2 regions of the Paenibacillus sp. FSL R5-0744 genome follow, and region 1 is predicted to be linked to the other one. Evidence: a T-box and tRNA genes for the amino acid it is inferred to sense, from the RefSeq annotation. Region 1 holds a T-box; the other holds one or more tRNA genes.
What was found. A T-box is a leader RNA that pairs with one kind of tRNA and senses whether it is charged. The one in region 1 lies ahead of metG (methionine--tRNA ligase), so its partner is inferred to be a tRNA-Met.
Positions count from the first base shown of each region.

Region 2: it has a tRNA-Met gene. The T-box ahead of metG (methionine--tRNA ligase) is inferred to sense a tRNA for this amino acid. The anticodon was not compared.

Region 1 covers NZ_CP150228.1:4,160,099-4,170,525, forward strand. Annotated here, with positions in the region: gene MKY19_RS18290 (GntR family transcriptional regulator) at 1-420, opposite strand, end outside; gene MKY19_RS18295 (AraC family transcriptional regulator) at 511-1,395, opposite strand; gene MKY19_RS18300 (DUF5054 domain-containing protein) at 1,551-3,674, shown strand; gene MKY19_RS18305 (glycoside hydrolase) at 3,703-6,150, shown strand; gene metG (methionine--tRNA ligase) at 6,401-8,047, opposite strand; T-box leader at 8,092-8,353, opposite strand; gene MKY19_RS18315 (DUF4362 domain-containing protein) at 8,482-8,958, shown strand; gene htpG (molecular chaperone HtpG) at 8,984-10,427, opposite strand, start outside.
Region 2 covers NZ_CP150228.1:5,925,148-5,935,574, forward strand. Annotated here, with positions in the region: gene MKY19_RS26090 (ABC transporter permease) at 1-960, opposite strand, end outside; gene MKY19_RS26095 (ABC transporter ATP-binding protein) at 953-2,515, opposite strand; gene MKY19_RS26100 (BMP family ABC transporter substrate-binding protein) at 2,617-3,756, opposite strand; gene MKY19_RS26105 (AraC family transcriptional regulator) at 4,083-4,832, shown strand; tRNA gene MKY19_RS26110 (tRNA-Leu) at 4,966-5,044, opposite strand; tRNA gene MKY19_RS26115 (tRNA-Cys) at 5,059-5,132, opposite strand; tRNA gene MKY19_RS26120 (tRNA-Gly) at 5,145-5,219, opposite strand; tRNA gene MKY19_RS26125 (tRNA-Gln) at 5,226-5,300, opposite strand; tRNA gene MKY19_RS26130 (tRNA-His) at 5,322-5,394, opposite strand; tRNA gene MKY19_RS26135 (tRNA-His) at 5,435-5,510, opposite strand; tRNA gene MKY19_RS26140 (tRNA-Trp) at 5,547-5,620, opposite strand; tRNA gene MKY19_RS26145 (tRNA-Tyr) at 5,629-5,714, opposite strand; tRNA gene MKY19_RS26150 (tRNA-Thr) at 5,720-5,795, opposite strand; tRNA gene MKY19_RS26155 (tRNA-Phe) at 5,816-5,891, opposite strand; tRNA gene MKY19_RS26160 (tRNA-Asp) at 5,899-5,976, opposite strand; tRNA gene MKY19_RS26165 (tRNA-Met) at 6,003-6,079, opposite strand; tRNA gene MKY19_RS26170 (tRNA-Val) at 6,097-6,172, opposite strand; tRNA gene MKY19_RS26175 (tRNA-Glu) at 6,228-6,302, opposite strand; tRNA gene MKY19_RS26180 (tRNA-Ser) at 6,320-6,412, opposite strand; tRNA gene MKY19_RS26185 (tRNA-Asn) at 6,416-6,491, opposite strand; rRNA gene MKY19_RS26190 (23S ribosomal RNA) at 6,552-9,480, opposite strand; rRNA gene MKY19_RS26195 (16S ribosomal RNA) at 9,724-10,427, opposite strand, start outside.

The DNA.
Region 1 (10,427 bases):
TTTATGAAACAGAACATCTGCTTCTAGAAATTGTTCATACAAAAATTGGGGACTATTCAGATGGGTACTTGCACGCTCCACAAACTCTGTTAATTTCGTAACAAGATGCTCACGATCTTCCTGCGATAGGTGTTCTATGCACCATTTCTCAATCATGATGCGAGCATCCATCACTTCAGCGATTCGCCCACTCGTTAATTGACTCACATAGGTACCTGACCGTGATACGACTTCAATAAGTCCATCATTCGCCAATCGATGGATCGCAAGCTTCACAGGAGTTTTACTAACCCCCATCTTCTCACTTAAATCATTGAGATCCAGTCGTGCACCACCTTTATATTCCCGCGTAAGGATTTGATTCTTCAAAATTTGGTACACTTGCTCATTTAAATCTAGTCGTTCAATTTTTACATTCATAGGACAACTCCAATTGATTCAAGTTCAAACTGAAATATCAGATATTAGATTTAAGTTCATTATAAGATGCATCTTACAGAAATTCAATACTTAATTGCAGACTTTCGAATGTGTGCGCCATGCCTTCGGCGTTACACCAATTAATTTCTTGAAGACCGTCGCGAAATGTTGGCTCGTCTTAAACCCAAGCTCCATAGCAACATCCGTTATGCTCACCTTCGATTCCTCTAACATACGACAAGCACAGTCCATTCGAATCCGATCCATAAACGCTGTTGGTGATTGTCCGTTCATTTCACGAAATATACGGTAAAAGTGCGACTCACTTAAACCAATCTCCGACGCAAGCTGTCCTATCGTATAGCGTTCAGATGGATTCTGTTCCAGTCTTGTCTTAAGCTCCAGCGTATACGCGTGCATATCATGCGACTGCGCTTTGAGTGGAGTGTTATGCAAAATGCGTTGTAGAATTTCCAGAACTCCATGACGAATCTGAAATTCCACAAGCTCTGTATCCTGCTGGTTAATTAACTGTTGGACCCTTTTGAAATAATCTACGATTTCCTTGCTAACCAACTGAATACGAGGACAGCGATGTATCCATTGTGCAAATATTTGGCGTTCAGCATCATCCAGTCCGAACCAATGACCATGCTGCAGCGGATCACGAACGATGATCCACCAGATCCTACATGGCCCAATATAATCAAAACTAGCACGGTGACGTTCACCAGGTCGTGTATAAATGATATGCTGTGCGCTCGTTGGGTGAAATTGACCATTAACTTCCCACACTGCGGTTCCTTGCTCCATATATACAAACTCATAAGCATCTTCGTGCACGTGATTTGTCAAAGGCATGGCTCTACTGAAATGGTCGTATCCCAGAAGGATCAGATCTTTAACATGGGCTGCAGGACCCTCTTCCCAATCGATTAAATATACCCAGCGTTCACTCTTTATAGCGTCTGTCATCGTATACACGCTGCCTCTCTTCTGATCACATTAGCTTACTCCGAATCGTATATTTGCTCATTTATGTTTCTGATCCTATTAGATACAAATTGAAAAGTCAAATGATATAAATTGTTTTAAACTGAAAGCGTAAACACGAATAAGGAGTGATAAACGTGCCACACAGCACACCACAGATCCATGTTGTATTCAAGACACATTTAGATATCGGATATACCGATCTCGCTAAACATGTTACTGATCGTTATATGAAACTATTTTTCCCAAGTGCAATCACAACAGCACAGTACTTTGATGAACATCCTGATCAAGGTTCTTTTATTTGGACAACGGGTTCTTGGTTAATTCATCACTTACTCAAACATGGAACAACCGAGGAGAAACAGCAAGTAGAGGAAGCTATTGCAAAAGGCTATTTAAGATGGCATGGCCTCCCTTTCACGACCTATACCGAATTATACGATGCCGAGCTTCTAGATTACGGTATTCAAATGGCCACACGTCTTGACCAACGCTTTGGTATCCACACCATTGCAGCCAAAATGACGGATGTCCCTGGTCATACACGTGCGCTGATTACACATATGGCCAAGGCGGGTATGAAGTATCTTCATTTAGGTGTAAACCCATCAAGCCATGTTCCTCATGTTCCTGAGATGTTTTTGTGGAGAAATCCAGATGGTTCTGAAATCGTCGTTCAATATAGTAAAGATTATGGAACAACCTTCGAAACAGAAGGCTTGAATGATGTTTTATACTTTGCTCATACGCATGATAATCATGGTCCTTCCACCGTTGAACAAATTAAAGCGGAATTCACTCAACTTCGTGAGGCCTATCCACATGCGGATATCAGAGCATCCACGTTGGATCAATATGCGGAGAAGGTATGGGCCATTCGTGATACGTTACCGATCGTCGAAGAAGAGATTGGGGATAGCTGGATCCATGGATCTTCGACTGATCCCTACAAATTAGCTTGTTATCGTGAACTACTTCGCTTAAAGAGTAAATGGCTACTAGAAGGATCTCTTGCTGCAGCCGACGAGGAATATCACAACTTCTGCGATGAATTAATTATGATTCCTGAGCATACGTGGGGTGTAGATATTAAGCGTTATCTGGCAGATTACATTCATTATGATAAGGAAGATTTTCAGCAAGCACGAGCTCGAGACAAGGTTGATGTGAACTTAAACCCACTTGAATATCGTTTTTACGAAAAAAATTCACGCGCTGAAATGATCGAGATGTTCGGCGTGGAAGCCGTGGAGAAGCTTAGTGCCCGCTCATTTAGTCTCATGGAGCAGTCTTGGCAAGAGCAAAGGGAATATTTAGAAAATGCCGTATCTACTCTGGGCGTAAAACGTCAGATCGAAGCACGAGCTGCTCTAGCCGCATTACGACCGGTTCGTCCACAGATTGCTAATGCGGATGCGACAATCCTGTACACGGATCAATCCTATACTTTAGGAGACTTTGAGGTCGTGTTTGAGGATAACGGTTCTATTATCAGTTTGCTAGACCAACGTAATCGAGAGTGGGCTGGGCCGAACAACCCGATCGGATTATTCTCATATGAGACTTTCTCCCAAGCGGATTATGATCGTTGGTACCGTGAATATCACGTGCGATGGAAAGATACGCATGTATGGGCAACCGGAGATTTCGGGAAACCAGGTATGGATCTGACGAAAGAATGGATAATGCATAACGTGACGAAACCCAAACTATTATCCTTGCAAGCATTATGTGGAGAAGAACAGGATGTTGTCCTTGCTACGTTAAAGATGCCTAGAGCAGCTAGTGAAGGAATGGGTGCTCCACGAGAGTTGACCATCGAATATATATTTAAGAAGCACACTGCTACCGTAGAATGTAAGCTTCAATGGTTCCATAAGGATGCATATCGCCTCCCAGAAGCAGCATGGATGAGCTTCAATCCGATCGTCAATAATCCAAATCAATGGAAGCTTGATAAAATCGGACAACTCACTTCCCCACTAGACGTTGTTAAAGGGGGAAATCGCAATCTGCATGCGGTAGATCAGGGCATGTATTATGCGGCAGCGGACGGTCAAGTGGATATCACGACATTAGATGCCGCGCTCGTATCTCCTGGAGAACCACGGCTTGTGCAATTTGATCATACATTCGCTTCACTTACTGGAGGAATGCATGTCAATTTACACAACAATGTCTGGGGTACAAATTTCCAGGCTTGGTACGAAGAAGATGCGTTATTTCGCTTCAAGCTGAAATTCCAATCTCATCTTTAATCATAAAATACCTGAGAGGAGCTTTACAATGAACACCCACAAACCATGGAAAATTTACGTCATTCAACATTCCCATACGGATGTTGGCTATACAGAACGTCAAGAGAAAATCCGGCAATATCATGTCAATTACATTCGGCAAGCGTTACAAATTGTACGTGACATAGAAAGCGGTGCTCGCCTAGATTGGAAGGGCTACAAATGGGTATGCGAAACGTTCTGGCCTGTTGAATCCTTCCTCTTAAAAGCGACACCAACAGAAAAAGAAGAATTCGCGCAAGCGGTACAAAAAGGCTATATCGGTCTATCTGGAACCTATCTCAATTTCGGCGAGCAATTAAATCAAGAGATGCTCTCCGTCATGATTCAACGGATTACTGACTATGGTCAATCGATTCAATTCCCCGTACGTTCTGCTATGACTGCAGACATCACTGGCTTTGGTTGGGGATATAGTCAAGTCTTGGCCGATGCTGGTATCGAGAATTTAATAACCTGTATTCATACACATCACTCCATGTTTCCATTATGGAAGAAACAAATTCCATTCTGGTGGGAAACACCAAAAGGTGATCGAATTCTAACGTGGAGTGGCGAGCATTATATGTTCGGAAATGACCTCGGCTTGATTCCTGGTATAGGAGGTTCCTATACCATTCGTGATGAGCATGACGTGCGAAAAGGCGTGTCCTTGGAAGTCGCTGAAGCGCGGTTTGATCGATATTTAGAGCAATTAGTTGAAGATGGCTATACCTTCCCGTTAGTACCTGTCATGGTATCTGGGCTCCCTACAGATAATGGCTCACCGAATGCCGCATTAATGGATTTTGTAAACCATTGGAATGCGTTGCATGGTGATCGGATCTTGATTCAACCAGCGACACTGGATGATTTCTTTACAGATTTAAGAGCATATGCGAACGAGCATCCGGATGAGATCGAGACCTTTCGAGGAGATTGGCCGGATTGGTGGACAGATGGCTCAGCTACTACTCCGATGCATGTTCAGATCTTCCGAGAGGCGCAACGCGTGTACACGAAAGTGAAGCAATTAGATCCTACCCGTGAGATTGTTGACCAAGAGCGGCTTGAGGCGATTGAATACGAGTTGGCTTTATTTGCTGAACATACATGGGGATACCATTCCTCTGTGACAGAACCTTGGAACCCATTCGTACAAGAGCTGGGCTGTCGTAAAGAAGCTTATGCCGCCAATGCGAGTGCACTTGCCCATACCGCATTATACGATATCCTTGAGGCACAAGGAGATGCACTATTAGGACCAGATCGTCCTATGAAATTTGAGTTGCATAACCCAAATAACTTTGTCCAAACCGATTATGCCCAATTAATTATGGAGGGCTGGTACATTACAGAGCTGAAAAAAGGTTTTGAAGTACTCGATGAAGTGACTGGAACTGTCTATGAAGCACAAATGGTGACGGCACACCGCGGGGTCATCATTACCATTCCAGTAACCTTGCAGCCGAATCAAAAGGTCCAATTGACGATCAAGGCAATCGAAGCGCATCCACCTGTAACAGCGTATCGCACCGATTATGTTGGATCCGATCGCATGCTGGATATTATTCCACCTGTTCCACCGAAGCTACATGTGACACCGAAATTTATCGAGTCACCTTTCGTTCGGATCGAATGGGAACTTGGGGCAGGGATTACGAAATGGGTCGACAAAAGCAGTCAACAAGATTTACTACGGTCTGATCGGAAACACAATGCATTCTCCCCTGTCTACAACGTAACACAAGCACCTAATGAATTTGGCATGTATGATGTACGTCGTAAGATGGGACGAAATCGTAGAGGCGCTGATGCGATAACCTCTGTCGGAGCATTAGTTGATGTCAATATCGTTGAAAAGGGTGCCCTTTATGGAAAAGTTCAATTGACCTATCGCGTGAATGGTTGCAGTCACTATTCCTTACTCGTCACCGTATACGGTGATCGCGCACGTGCTGATGTAGCCGTACGCATACATAAGGAAAGTGTATGGGATCCAGAAAATGTGTACATTTCACTTCCGTTTGGGAGTGCTCCCGCTGCTGGGCAAGATGCGCTGTGGATAGAAAAGACAGGCGCAGCCTTACGTCCACGAATTGATCAATTGCCTGGATCCTTAGCAGATTTCTATTGTGTCGATGAAGGTGTAGCTTTTGTCCGTGACACACATGGTGTTGCCATTGCGATGCCAGATACACCTCTCATCCAACTCGGCTCCTTAGACTATGAGGATCGACTATTGAGCGGACACCCTGGACTCGTGCATGATCCAGCCCATCTCTATTCATGGCCCATGAATAATTATTGGGAAACGAACTTTAAGGCGACACTAGGTGGATTCTATGAATTCCGTTACTACATCGCTTGGGGGGATGAGCTTAATACGTCAGAAGTAGCATTAGAGGCTTGTAAGAGTATGAACGCGGGTATCCTTGCATGGAGAACAAGTAAGTAAGAGAATAATCATATTATCAGTTAGACGAATCACAAAGTCTTCCTCGAGAAGTACGGATTGAATAAGATTTGGAAGCATTTTAGACTTTCACATGAGGTCGCCTCTTTCTGTTACAGAGTCATTTGATGGTACAAATGATTCCACAAAAAAAGGCGTCCTTTTTGCTATGCTGTGATGTAATTTATTGGTTAATCAGCAGGGATGTTTTTAAAGGGTTAAGGATCCTGCCCGGAGCTTGTCTTAACCATTCCTATTTATTGACTTTTTGTTGTTCTAATCTTTGCTCTTCTTCTTTAATTTGACTTATATCAATTCGTTCAAACAATAATTGCAAATCAGTTACCTGTTGATAAGGGGGAACCGAGCGGGGCTTCCAATTCGGTAGTTCAAGCGATAGGAATCCCCTGATCTTCTCACAAGAAAACGGTAGAAACGGATGCAGCAAATTCGCCAAATTAGCTATAATCTGCACGCATGTATATATTGTAGAACCACAGGACTCCTGATCTTCTTTTACCTGAATCCAAGGTTTTTGCCGATCAAAATACTGATTTGCCTTACGTACATAAAAGAAAATATACTCGAGCGCATCCTTCAAATCTCCCGCTTCAATTAGGCGTCCTGACTCCAGATACAAGAGGTCAATGTTGTCGCTCCACCCCTTATCTAACTTTCCACTTGGCACGATCCCTTCATAAAACTTCTCTACAAAAGCCAATGAGCGATTCACAAAGTTACCAAATGCTCCAAGTAGCTCACCATTATGACTATAAATAAACTCTCTCCAGGAAAAATCCGTATCCCGCTTCTCAGGCCCGTTGGCAATTAAGAAATAACGAATAGAGTCAGGATGATACCGCTCTAGAATATCAGGTACCCAGACTGCCCAATTACGGCTAGTGGAGAACTTCTGCCCTTCAAGGGTTAAATATTCGCTGGATATAATCCGATCCGGTAAATGTAGTTCTCTTGCTCCTAATAAGACGGCTGGCCATATCAGGGTGTGAAAAGGAATATTATCTTTACCATGGACATAATAAGCGGTGATGTCCTCTTGTTCCTCTGACCAAAAATCCTCCCAGCTCCGCCCAGACTGTGCAGCCCACTGCTTACTGGCTGATAAATAACCACTTACCGCCTCAATCCAAACATAAATCTTCTTGTCTTCAAATCCAGCTATAGGAACATCTACACCCCAAGATAAGTCTCTTGTTACCGCGCGGTCCAGCAGTTCTTCTTTTAAATAACGTTTGGTCAGTTTTATAGCGTTTTCTCTCCAAAATTGTGCTTCCTCTACATATTCCGTTAATTCAGATTGAAATTTAGATAAGCTAAGATAAAAATGTTCTGTCGGTCGTTCTGACGGTGTATTCCCACATAATTTACAGACTCTGTCCAATAAATCGGCAGGGTCTAGAATCGTAGAACAATAATCGCATTGATCTCCACGCGCCCGCTGGCCACATACTGGACAAGTCCCTTCCACGTATCTGTCTGGCAAAAAGCGCTGATCCACCTCACAGTAACATTGCGCAATGGTTTTTTTATATAAATGACCATTCTCTAGTAACTTCGCAAACAACTCTTGCACAACCTTATGATGCTGCTGTTGATCCGTTCGAGTATAAAGATCATAACTAAATCCCAGCTGTTCAAAACACTGCAGAAACTCTTCGTGGTATCGACTGGCAAAAGCTTCGGGTGTGATCCCTTCATTAGCAGCCTGAACCGCTACAGGTGTGCCATGACAATCGCTGCCTGACACATATAAAACGTTATCCCCCTTGCTGCGAAAATAGCGTGCCAGCACATCCCCAGGCAACACACTTGATAATCTTCCAAGATGTAAAGATCCATTCGCATACGGCCAAGCACCACCAATAAACACATTACTCATTAACCTTCTCCTCCTTTTTTTAGACAACAAAAAAACTCCCATCCACAAAGGACGAGAGTTCTACTCACGTGTTACCACCTAATTTTATAAATGCCTCATGACATTTACCTCTTCAGGTACGACGTTAATAAACGTTTATACCCTAGCACTATAACGGATGCAGGTTCCGGCGCAGCCTACAACCCAAAAGGTTTCGATGCGCAGCTCTGAGACCATATTCCCAAGGTTTTTCTTTACTCCTTTTCAGCGACCGGAGCTCTCTGTAGAAAGAATTGCCGTGGTACTCTTTCTCTTCTTTGCCTTTAAATATTCAAGTTACTGGAAATGATACTTAATTTTCTGTTTATTGTCAATGTGAAACATCAAGCTCACTGTAACTTTTTCAATTAATTTTCGTCTTTTATATAAATAAGTTACAAGGAGGAGGTCCTTCAATGAAAAAAGTAAACTTGCTTATACTCTCTGTTCTTTTACTAGCAGGGGTATGGGGTTGTTCCGATAATAAGGTTAATTCTGTTCCCAAAAGTGAACCCTATACTTCCGAAAAAGCCATCAATAGAGGGGATATTGTTTCTTTTGAAAAAGTGTACAACCTCGATAAATTTGAGCAATTTATAACTAATCTCTCCAGCAAAAAAGCAGACAATATACGAGTTACAAGTTACACAGATGAGGGCGATCCCATATTTAAGGATTTGAAGTTTGATGGCAACGTAATTAGTTATAGCTACGATACTTCTAATGATGCATTCGGTGGAAGTAACACAGGAGTTAGAACCGATACCTGCTCCGAAGTGACGAGTAAAAAAAACACACAAGGTGAAATAATCTATTCGATCAGCGGTTGCACAAATAATGACTCTGAAATCGATTACTACCTTTTCCGCACAAAAAAAGCCACCCAATCGTAATACGATAGGATGGCTTTTCTAATATCTATTTCATGATTTTGCAAATATCATTGGTGAATTGAACAGGATCACTAACCTGCAATCCTTCGATCAGCAGAGCTTGGTTGTACAGCAGGTTCGTGTATAAACCGAGCTTCTCTTTATCGTTCTCAGCTGCCGCTTTCAAAGACTGGAAGACTTCGTGATGGATGTTGATTTCGAGTACCTTATCCGCTTGAACCTCTTGCCCATTCGGCATCGATTTCAGGATTTTTTCCATCTCGATTGTCAATTCGCCTTCAGCTGAGAGGCATACCGGATGAGTCTTTAAACGTTTGGAAGCTTTAACATTCTTCACTTTGCCGGACAAGATGTCCTTCATCGCTTCAAAAAGCTCCTTGTTTTCGTTCTCTTCCGCTTCCGTTGGCTTGTCCGCTTCGTCTGCTTCGATACCCAGATCACCACTGGATACGGATTTAAATTCTTTTTCTTTATAAGACATGATCATCTTGATTGCAAATTCATCAATATCATCAGTGAAGTAAAGAATTTCATACCCTTTATCCGATACAAGCTCGGTCTGTGGGAGCTTTTCGATTCTGTCGATCGACTCTCCGGATGCATAGTAGATATACTTCTGATCTTCTGGCATTCTTGACACATATTCGTCCAGCGTTACCAGCTTCTTCTCCTTGGAGGAGTAGAACATCAGCAAATCTTGAAGTGTATCTTTGTGCATTCCATAATCGTTGTACACACCAAACTTAAGCTGTCTGCCAAAAGCGTTATAGAACTGCTCATATTTCTCTCTTTCATCCTTCAGCAAGCTTTGCAGTTGGCTCTTCACTTTATTCTTAATGTTCTTAGCGATCAGAGTCAGCTGACGGTCATGCTGGAGCATTTCTCTGGAGATGTTTAGCGAAAGATCCTCTGAATCTACCATACCTTTTACAAAGCTAAAATAGTCAGGCAGCAGATCCGCACATTTATTCATGATCAATACACCATTGGAATAGAGCTCAAGACCTTTTTCATATTCCTTTGTGTAGTAGTCAAACGGTGTATTTTCTGGGATGAACAGGATTGCATTGTACACTACAGCACCATCGGCACTGATATGAATATGTTTAAGCGGCTTATCGAAGCCGTAACGTTTCTCTGCATAGAAGTTATCGTAATCTTCTGTAGTCAACTCGTTTTTGTTCTTCCGCCAGATTGGCACCATACTGTTCACGGTTTGTTCTTGAACAACTTCCTCGAACTCGTTCTCTGTGCCTTCTTTTGGCTTTTGCTCCTTCACGTCCATTTTAATTGGGAAACGAATGAAGTCAGAATATTTTTTAATGATGGATTTCAGGCGATACTCTTCCAAGTATTCATCGTATTGATCTTCTTCAGTATTCTCTTTAATCTTCAAAATCACTTCAGTACCTACAGAATCCTTCTCGACAGGCTCGATAGTATAGCCATCAGCGCCCTTAGACTCCCAT
Region 2 (10,427 bases), 1.8 Mb from region 1:
CTGTATAATAGAAATCATCTCTGAAGGTACATCCGATAGACGTGCCATCATGTCGGCTCCGATCCGGATATATGCAAGGAACAATGCAGCGCCGATTACGGATAGCGGATTATTCTTGGCTAACATCGCTACAAGAGCACCATCTAAGCCATAACCTGGTAACGATGTCCATTGGAATCGATTGTACATCCCTAGCACTTCTACGGAACCACCCATTCCCGCGATAAAACCAGCAATCAAGTGAACCAGTATAATAACCTTCGCGGTCTTCATGCCTGAATAACGTGCAAAGTTCCGGTTGATGCCTGTCATTCGCAGCTCATATCCCCATTTAGTCTTGTATAGGAATAAATGCGCTGCAATAATAAGCACGATAACGATAATAAGTCCGGTATGAATACGGGTGCCAGGTACCATTTTACTCAGCAGTGCCGTTTTCTCGAATTTGTAGGATACATTGGCAAATGCTTTTGCATCACGTAAGTGATAGTTCAGTAGATATAAACCTACTCCAAACAAAATATTATTGAACATCAAGGATGTAACGAGCTCATTAGCATTCCATTTGGCTTTGAGGATCCCGGGTATTGCCGAGAGCAACGCACCAACAATAGAACCCGCAGCAATAGCTACGATCGGATGAAGCCACCCGTCCAGCGTTAAATGAATAGCCAACACGGAAGTTACAACACCGGAGAAATAGAAAATCCCTTCAGCTCCCAAATTGAACATATTTGCCCGGAACAACAAGGAAACTGCTAGCCCAGTGAACATGAGCGGAATGGCCATCTCAATCACATTACCGATATGACCTTTACTGGATAGCGGCTCAAATAGGAATATCCCAATCGTCTTCACCGGCTGATTGCTGACCAATGAGATGATCAGAAAAGCAATAGCGAGTGCAATTACGATTACTGCCGATGTTCGAATGTATTCAAAATATTTTACTTTAAACATGATTTACGGCCCTCCTGATTTGCTCCTCGTCCTGTCGATGAATCCCTAGCATATAAAGCCCTAATTCTTCTTCACTAACCTTGGAAGGCTCCTCGAAAAAGGCAACAATCTTTCCTTCATACATCACTAGTAGACTATCGCTGATCTCCAAGATCTCATTTAAGTCTGCTGACACTAGCAAAATAGCGCAATCGTCTGAGCGCAGCTCCAACAGCTTTTGATGTATGAACTGCGCCGCGCCTATATCCACGCCCCGTGTCGGCTGCTCTGCAATAAGCAGTTGCGGTTCTGTAGAACACTCTCTAGCTACGACAACCTTCTGCATGTTACCACCTGATAACATACCTATTGGCTGAGAAGGTCCCGAACAGCGGACTTTAAATTCTTCTACAAGTGATACTGCAAGCTTGGCAATTCGTGATCCATTTAAAAAGGGGCCTTTATTCATAGCTTTTGTACGATACTGAGTGGACAGCAGATTATCCGCTATGCTCGCATCACTGGCTATCCCTTGATGCATCCGATCCTCTGGGATATAGGAAACGCCAAGCTGACGAATATTTAAAATATCCGATTCACGAATATCTTTTCCCTTCACTAGCACAGAGCCTTGGCTTGAGACCCCTCTTAGGCTACCCGTAAGAGCCTCAATGAGCTGTGTCTGCCCGTTTCCTTCTACACCAGCAATCCCGATAATTTGTCCCCCGCGTACCGCAAAGTTGATATCTGATAGCAACGCTTTGCCGTGTGCATCATTTACACCTAGACCTTGCACAATGAGTACCGGCTCGCCAATAGACAGAATCTCCTTGTCATATTTCAACACGACGTCTCTGCCCACCATAAGGCGTGAGATTTCTTGCTCCGTGACATCCTTCGTTTGGAAGACACCTTCACTACGTCCACTACGCATGATCGTAATTCTGTCACAGATCGCTTTAACTTCTTTCAACTTGTGTGAAATAAAAACAATCGTATGACCCTGCTCTCTTAACTGCTTAAGCTCCCGGAACAATTCCTCTGTTTCCTGTGGGGTCAACACTGCGGTCGGCTCATCCAGAACGAGGATTTTTGCACCACGCAGCAGCGCCTTCAGAATTTCAACCTTTTGCTTCATACCAACCGTGAGATCCTCCACTTTTGCTTTTGGATCCACTGCCAGATTGTATTTTTTCGCAGTCTCTTCGGTCATGCGTACAGCTTCTGCATAATTGATGCCAACGCCCTTACGAGGTTCCATGCCCAGCACCATGTTCTCTGCTACCGTAAAAGAAGGGACCAGCATAAAATGCTGGTGAACCATACCAATCCCTCTATCAATGGCATCCTGAGCAGATTGCAGCTTCACTTTTTCACCCTTGATAAAGATTTCACCTTCACTAGGCTCTTCCATGCCGAACATGATCTTCATTAAAGTTGATTTACCAGCGCCGTTCTCGCCCGCAATCGCATGAATTTCTCCCTCACTTAAAGAAAAATGCACGTCTTTATTTGCAACGACACCATTGGGATACACCTTGGTAATTCCCCGCATTTCCAGCAGAGCTTTGTTCATAGGTCTCAACGCCTTTCGACTTGGAGGTCTGCAAAAATATACAGCTGGAATTCTTCTAAAGAAGAATCTCCAACTGTAGGTTTATCACTTTATAGCTACACTTAAGGCTTAACTGCGTTACGAATGGCTTCTACTTCAGAGGTTTCCATTCCCATCGCGTTATCTACTGTAATTTCTTTATTGATCAGCTTTTGCTTCACTTCTTCAACTTTAGCCTGAAGATCGGCAGGGAAGATATTTTTATAGATCTCATTCTCTGCAATGCCTACACCATCATCTACAAAGCTCAACACATCACGTTTACCCATCTCAAGTGTACCGTCTTGTAATCTCTTCACGGCACCCAGAATAGCACTATCAATCTTTTTAATAGAAGAAGTAACGATCAAGTTTGCTTTTTCGCTATCTGTATCGTTAAGCAACATCGCCTGATCGGAGTCTACACCGATAGCATATTTCTTCTTCTCCTTAGCTGCGTCAAAGATTCCAAGACCTGTACCCCCAGCCACGTTAAAAATAACATCCACACCGGAGTTATATTGAATCAGCGAAAGCTCCTTACCTTTAGCCGGGTTAACGAAATCACCAGCATATGATACAGCGACCTTCACATCAGGATCAACATATTGAGCGCCCTGAATGTAGCCTACCAAGAAAGCGTTAATTCCTGGAATGTCCATGCCGCCTACAAAACCGATCACATTCTCAGGATTAGCATTTTCCATATCCGATTGTGTAGCTAGCGCCGCTACAGCACCTGCTAGAAAAGATACTTCATTTGTTGCATAAGACATGTTGTACATATTCTCTGGTGCTTCATCTATATCGGTATCATAGTTAATGAACTTTTTGTCAGGATATAATTCAGCCGTTGCATTAAACATCTCTGTAATTTCCGATCCACCAGAAATAATAACATCCCAGTCCTCAGCTGCGATATCGTTAAACGTAGGCTCCCATTTCGTTTTATCGACACCCATTTCTACAACTTTTGTTTCTGCACCCAGCTCATCCTTAACCTTTTGCAAACCGCTATTCGCAGAGTCAAAGAAAGATTTATCTCCAAGCGTTCCTGGAATCAGAAGTACAACTTTGAGTTTATCCCCTGAACCCGTTGCTCCACCTTCAGCTGCATTAGATCCTGCATTCGCGGAAGATCCATTACTCGACGTATTATTTCCACAGGCTGTGACCATTACCATTACTACTAGTAACAACAAAGAAAGAACTTTCTTTTTCATTTTTCTATTCCCCCTATTTATAGTTGGTTAGTAATTTGAGAGGTTCTCCTTCTTAGTCCGTTGTATATTTCACGATTTAGATGGAAACTCTCATTTTTCATGTAACATTGTCAAAATTTTAACGATTTTAACGAATACACTCAAAAAAAGAGATAAAATTATAATTTTTACGAATAATCCGACTAATTTCCGAACGAGATGGCCAGTCAGGTTGCTAATCTTCGGATTTACTGATACGATCATATCAAATATTAATGAAAATAATTATATGATTTCGGTCATGATTTTGTACGATTCGGCTAAAACATAATTATTGGAGGGTCATCATGGATCGTGTTCTATATATTGTAAATGCAGTACATGAGGTTAATACCTATATTCCACCACACCAGCATGAATGTTATGAACTAGTCTATTATTTAAACGGCTTAGGAACTACCAATGTAGGTTCGCGAAGTTATCATTTTCGTTCTTCTTCATTCGCGCTGATACCACCCAATCATAAACATGACGAGAACCATCGCGAGGATGCTACTATACTATTTGTAGGCTTCCATTCAAATCACCCAAATATGGAGAATTTGCAAGGCGTATATGAAGATGATAAAGACCATACTGTTCTACAGATCTTGCTTCGAATGAAAGCAGAGTTTACGCGCAAACAAGATGGATTCTCTGAACTATTGAACCTGCAAATGAGCGAAATCACTGTTCATCTGATACGGCTTCTTAGCGCCTCTGGGTTTCAATCACCAACGGAAGACAGAGTCCAATATGTTCTAAACTATATGAATGAGCATTACCGCCATAAGCTATCGGTCGCAACACTTTCTGAGATGTCTGGATACAGCTATGATCGTTTCCGCCATTTATTTAAAGAACGATTCGGTTCTTCACCTCTGCGCTATCTACTATTGAAACGTCTGGATTATGCAAAGTCTCTCTTGCAACATACCCAAATGCATATCTCTGAAGTATCAGCTGCTGCTGGGTTTGTGAATGACGCCCAATTCTGCAATATGTTTAAACGTGAAATTGGTCTCACCCCACGAGCATTCCGACTAAGCAGTCAATAAAACAACACTCCACACAAAAAGGCCGTTGATTAGAGACGCCTCTAATTCAACGGCTTAAGAATAAAAGCTCAAAAACAAAGAAAAAAGGTTTGTAAAGTTGCTTATACAAGCGACTTTACAAACCTTTTTGATATACCGGCGAGAGGACTCGAACCTCCACGGTTTCCCTCTCGATTTTGAGTCGAGCGCGTCTGCCATTCCGCCACGCCGGCACATATGAACTTAATGGAGGCGCCACCCAGATTTGAACTGGGGATAAAGCTTTTGCAGAGCTTTGCCTTACCACTTGGCTATGGCGCCATATGAAAACTTTGGAGCGGACGACGGGAATCGAACCCGCGACCCTCGCCTTGGCAAGGCGATGCTCTACCGCTGAGCCACGTCCGCATAAAATGGCTGGGGATATAGGATTTGAACCTATGCGTGACGGAGTCAAAGTCCGTTGCCTTACCGCTTGGCTAATCCCCAATAACATTTTAAAATAAAAGGGGCGACTGATGGGTCTCGAACCCACGAATGCCGGAACCACAATCCGGTGCGTTAACCACTTCGCCACAATCGCCATATTAAACTAATATTATTGCTGTTCTTCTTAAAGTAAATGGGGCGACCGATGGGACTTGAACCCACGAATGCCGGATCCACAAACCGGTGCGTTAACCCCTTCGCCACGACCGCCATATTAAACTTTAGAGAAAGACTTTAGATAAAGATTGGCAGGGGCAGCAGGAATTGAACCCACACCAACGGTTTTGGAGACCGTTGTTCTACCTTTAAACTATGCCCCTAAAAAAAATGGTGGGGGATGATGGATTCGAACCACCGAACACGTACGTGAGCAGATTTACAGTCTGATGCGTTTGGCCACTTCGCTAATCCCCCAAAGATGGTGCCGGCGAGAGGACTTGAACCCCCAACCTACTGATTACAAGTCAGTTGCTCTACCAATTGAGCTACACCGGCATATTAAGTTGTATACTATATGGTGGCTCGAGACGGATTCGAACCGCCGACACGAGGATTTTCAGTCCTCTGCTCTACCGACTGAGCTATCGAGCCAAGAAAATGGCGGAACCGACGAGATTCGAACTCGCGATCTCCTGCGTGACAGGCAGGCATGTTAGGCCAACTACACCACGGTTCCAAAAGATATAATTACTTGATGAAAATTGGTTGCGGGGGCAGGATTTGAACCTGCGGCCTTCGGGTTATGAGCCCGACGAGCTACCGGGCTGCTCCACCCCGCGTCGTTCTTAAATGAATATGGTGGAGGCTGAGGGGATCGAACCCCCGACCCTCTGCTTGTAAGGCAGATGCTCTCCCAGCTGAGCTAAGCCTCCGTAAACAACAATTGTTATTGTACCAAAGTCCACTATGTAAAATCAAGTGAAAATTTGGTGACCCGTATGGGATTCGAACCCATGTTACCTCCGTGAAAGGGAGGTGTCTTAACCCCTTGACCAACGGGCCATACTAAGTAAAATTTGTGGCGGAGAGAGAGGGATTCGAACCCTCGAGACGCTTGTGGCGCCTACACGATTTCCAATCGTGCTCCTTCGGCCAAACTCGGACACCTCTCCATATGGCTCCCCGAACAGGACTCGAACCTGTGACAACTCGATTAACAGTCGAGTGCTCTACCAACTGAGCTATCAGGGAATATTCATACCAGGCTTGATGCCTGAAAACTGAATCCGAATTGAATTTGCATTTTAAGTATAGGATAAGCCCTCGACCGATTAGTATTGGTCAGCTCCATGCATTACTGCACTTCCACCTCCAACCTATCTACCTCGTCGTCTTCAAGGGGTCTTACTAATTGGGAAATCTCATCTTGAGGGGGGCTTCACGCTTAGATGCTTTCAGCGCTTATCCCGTCCGTACGTAGCTACCCAGCCATGCTTCTGGCGAAACAACTGGTGCACCAGCGGTACGTCCATCCCGGTCCTCTCGTACTAAGGACAGCTCCTCTCAAATTTCCTGCGCCCACGACAGATAGGGACCGAACTGTCTCACGACGTTCTGAACCCAGCTCGCGTACCGCTTTAATGGGCGAACAGCCCAACCCTTGGGACCTACTTCAGCCCCAGGATGCGATGAGCCGACATCGAGGTGCCAAACCTCCCCGTCGATGTGGACTCTTGGGGGAGATAAGCCTGTTATCCCCAGGGTAGCTTTTATCCGTTGAGCGATGGCCCTTCCATGCGGTACCACCGGATCACTAAGTCCGACTTTCGTCCCTGCTCGACTTGTAGGTCTCGCAGTCAAGCTCCCTTATGCCTTTGCACTCTTCGAATGATTTCCAACCATTCTGAGGGAACCTTGGAACGCCTCCGTTACTCTTTAGGAGGCGACCGCCCCAGTCAAACTGCCCGCCTGACACGGTCCCCGTACCCGGTTAGGGTACTAGGTTAGAACCTAGATACGATCAGGGTGGTATCCCAACGGCGCCTCCACCGAAGCTTGCGCTCCGATTTCTACGGCTCCCACCTATCCTGTACAGATCGTACCCAAATTCAATATCAAGCTGCAGTAAAGCTCCATGGGGTCTTTCCGTCTTGTCGCGGGTAACCTGCATCTTCACAGGTATTAAAATTTCACCGGATCTCTCGTTGAGACAGCGCCCAAGTCGTTACGCCATTCGTGCGGGTCAGAATTTACCTGACAAGGAATTTCGCTACCTTAGGACCGTTATAGTTACGGCCGCCGTTTACTGGGGCTTCGGTTCATAGCTTCGGGTTACCCCTAACCACTCCCCTTAACCTTCCAGCACCGGGCAGGCGTCAGCCCGTATACTTCGCCTTGCGGCTTCGCACAGACCTGTGTTTTTGCTAAACAGTCGCTTGGGCCTTTTCACTGCGGCCCCCTCGTGCTATTCACACTACCGGGGCACCCCTTCTCCCGAAGTTACGGGGTCATTTTGCCGAGTTCCTTAACGAGAGTTCTTCCGCGCGCCTTAGAATTCTCTTCTCGCCTACCTGTGTCGGTTTGCGGTACGGGCACCTTCTCCTGGCTAGAGGCTTTTCTTGGCAGTGTGAGATCATGACCTTCGCTACTGTAATTTTCGCTCCCCATCACAGCCCAGCCTTAATGATGTGCGGATTTGCCTACACATCAGCCTCACTGCTTAGACGGACATATCCATCAGTCCGCGTCACTACCCTCCTGCGTCACCCCATCGCTCATAGCGGATTACGGTGGTACAGTAATTTCAAACTGTTGTCCTTCGACTACGCCTTTCGGCCTCGCCTTAGGTCCCGACTTACCCTGAGCGGACGAGCCTTCCTCAGGAAACCTTGGGCTTTCGGCGGATCAGATTCTCACTGATCTTTTCGTTACTCATACCGGCATTCTCACTTGTATGCTGTCCAGCGCTCCTTACGGTACACCTTCAACCCACATACAACGCTCCCCTACCCCAGATACATACGTATCTAGCCATAGCTTCGGTGGTGTGTTTAGCCCCGTTACATTTTCGGCGCAGAGTCACTCGACCAGTGAGCTATTACGCACTCTTTCAATGGTGGCTGCTTCTAAGCCAACATCCTGGTTGTCTGTGCAACTCCACATCCTTTCCCACTTAACACACACTTGGGGACCTTAGCTGATGGTCTGGGCTGTTTCCCTTTTGACAATGGATCTTAGCACTCACTGTCTGACTCCCGGCAATAAGTATATGGCATTCGGAGTTTGACTGAGCTTGGTAATCCTTGCGGACCCCGCACCCAATCAGTGCTCTACCTCCACTACTCTTATACCGAGGCTAGCCCTAAAGCTATTTCGGGGAGAACCAGCTATCTCCGAGTTCGATTGGAATTTCTCCGCTACCCCCACCTCATCCCCGCATTTTTCAACATGCGTGGGTTCGGGCCTCCAGTGCGTGTTACCGCACCTTCACCCTGGACAGGGGTAGATCACACGGTTTCGGGTCTACGTCCACATACTAAGTCGCCCTATTCAGACTCGCTTTCGCTGCGGCTCCGTCTTCTCGACTTAACCTTGCATGTTAAACGTAACTCGCCGGTTCATTCTACAAAAGGCACGCCATCACCCATAGATCGGGCTCTGACTTTTTGTAAGCACACGGTTTCAGGTTCTATTTCACTCCCCTTCCGGGGTGCTTTTCACCTTTCCCTCACGGTACTGTTTCACTATCGGTCGCCAGGTAGTATTTAGCCTTAGCAGATGGTCCTGCTGGATTCATACGGGGTTTCACGTGCCCCGCACTACTCGGGATCCGTCTCGGAGAGAACACAGTTTAGGCTACAGGGCTTTTACCTCTATCGCGGGCCTTTCCAGACCTCTTCGCCTACCATATTCCTTTGTAACTCCATGTGAGACGTCCCACAACCCCTAAGAGCAAGCTCTTAGGTTTAGGCTGTTCCGCGTTCGCTCGCCGCTACTGACGGAATCACTATTGTTTTCTCTTCCTCAGGGTACTTAGATGTTTCAGTTCCCCTGGTCTGCCTCTACATCTCCTATGTGTTCAGAGATGAGTAACTGCGAATTACCACAGCTGGGTTTCCCCATTCGGACACCCCCGGATCAAAGCTTGCTTACAGCTCCCCGAGGCAGTTTCGTTGTTCGCCACGTCCTTCGTCGGCTCCTGGCGCCTAGGCATCCTCCGTGTGCTCTTATTAGCTTAACCTTGATTTTTCCGCAGGAAAATATCACATAATGACATTCTCTTTGGAATCATCTCACTAATAACATTTACTTGTTTGCACAAGTTGCTAAAAGATGTTCTAAAACGCAAATTCGTTTCGGTATCCAGTTTTCAAGGATCAAGTCTTACTTGAGAGCTTAAACTCTCAAAACTGAGCAACGAGTGAGTTGTGGAAGTTTAACTTCCGATTTGAATGTCTTCATTGCAGAAGACGATTCTCCATAGAAAGGAGGTGATCCAGCCGCACCTTCCGATACGGCTACCTTGTTACGACTTCACCCCAATCATCTACCCCACCTTCGGCGGCTGGCTCCCTTGCGGGTTACCCCACCGACTTCGGGTGTTGTAAACTCTCGTGGTGTGACGGGCGGTGTGTACAAGACCCGGGAACGTATTCACCGCGGCATGCTGATCCGCGATTACTAGCAATTCCGACTTCATGCAGGCGAGTTGCAGCCTGCAATCCGAACTGAGACCGGCTTTGATGGGATTGGCTTCACCTCGCGGTTTCGCTTCCCGTTGTACCGGCCATTGTAGTACGTGTGTAGCCCAGGTCATAAGGGGCATGATGATTTGACGTCATCCCCACCTTCCTCCGGTTTGTCACCGGCAGTCACTCTAGAGTGCCCAGCTTAACCTGCTGGCAACTAAAGTTAAGGGTTGCGCTCGTTGCGGGACTTAACCCAACATCTCACGACACGAGCTGACGACAACCATGCACCACCTGTCTCCTCTGTCCCGAAGGCCGCCACTATCTCTAGTGGATTCAGAGGGATGTCAAGACCTGGTAAGGTTCTTCGCGTTGCTTCGAATTAAACCACATACTCCACTGCTTGTGCGGGTCCCCGTCAATTCCTTTGAGTTTCAGTCTTGCGACCGTACTCCCCAGGCGGAGTGCTTACTGTGTTAACTTCGGCACCAAGGGTATC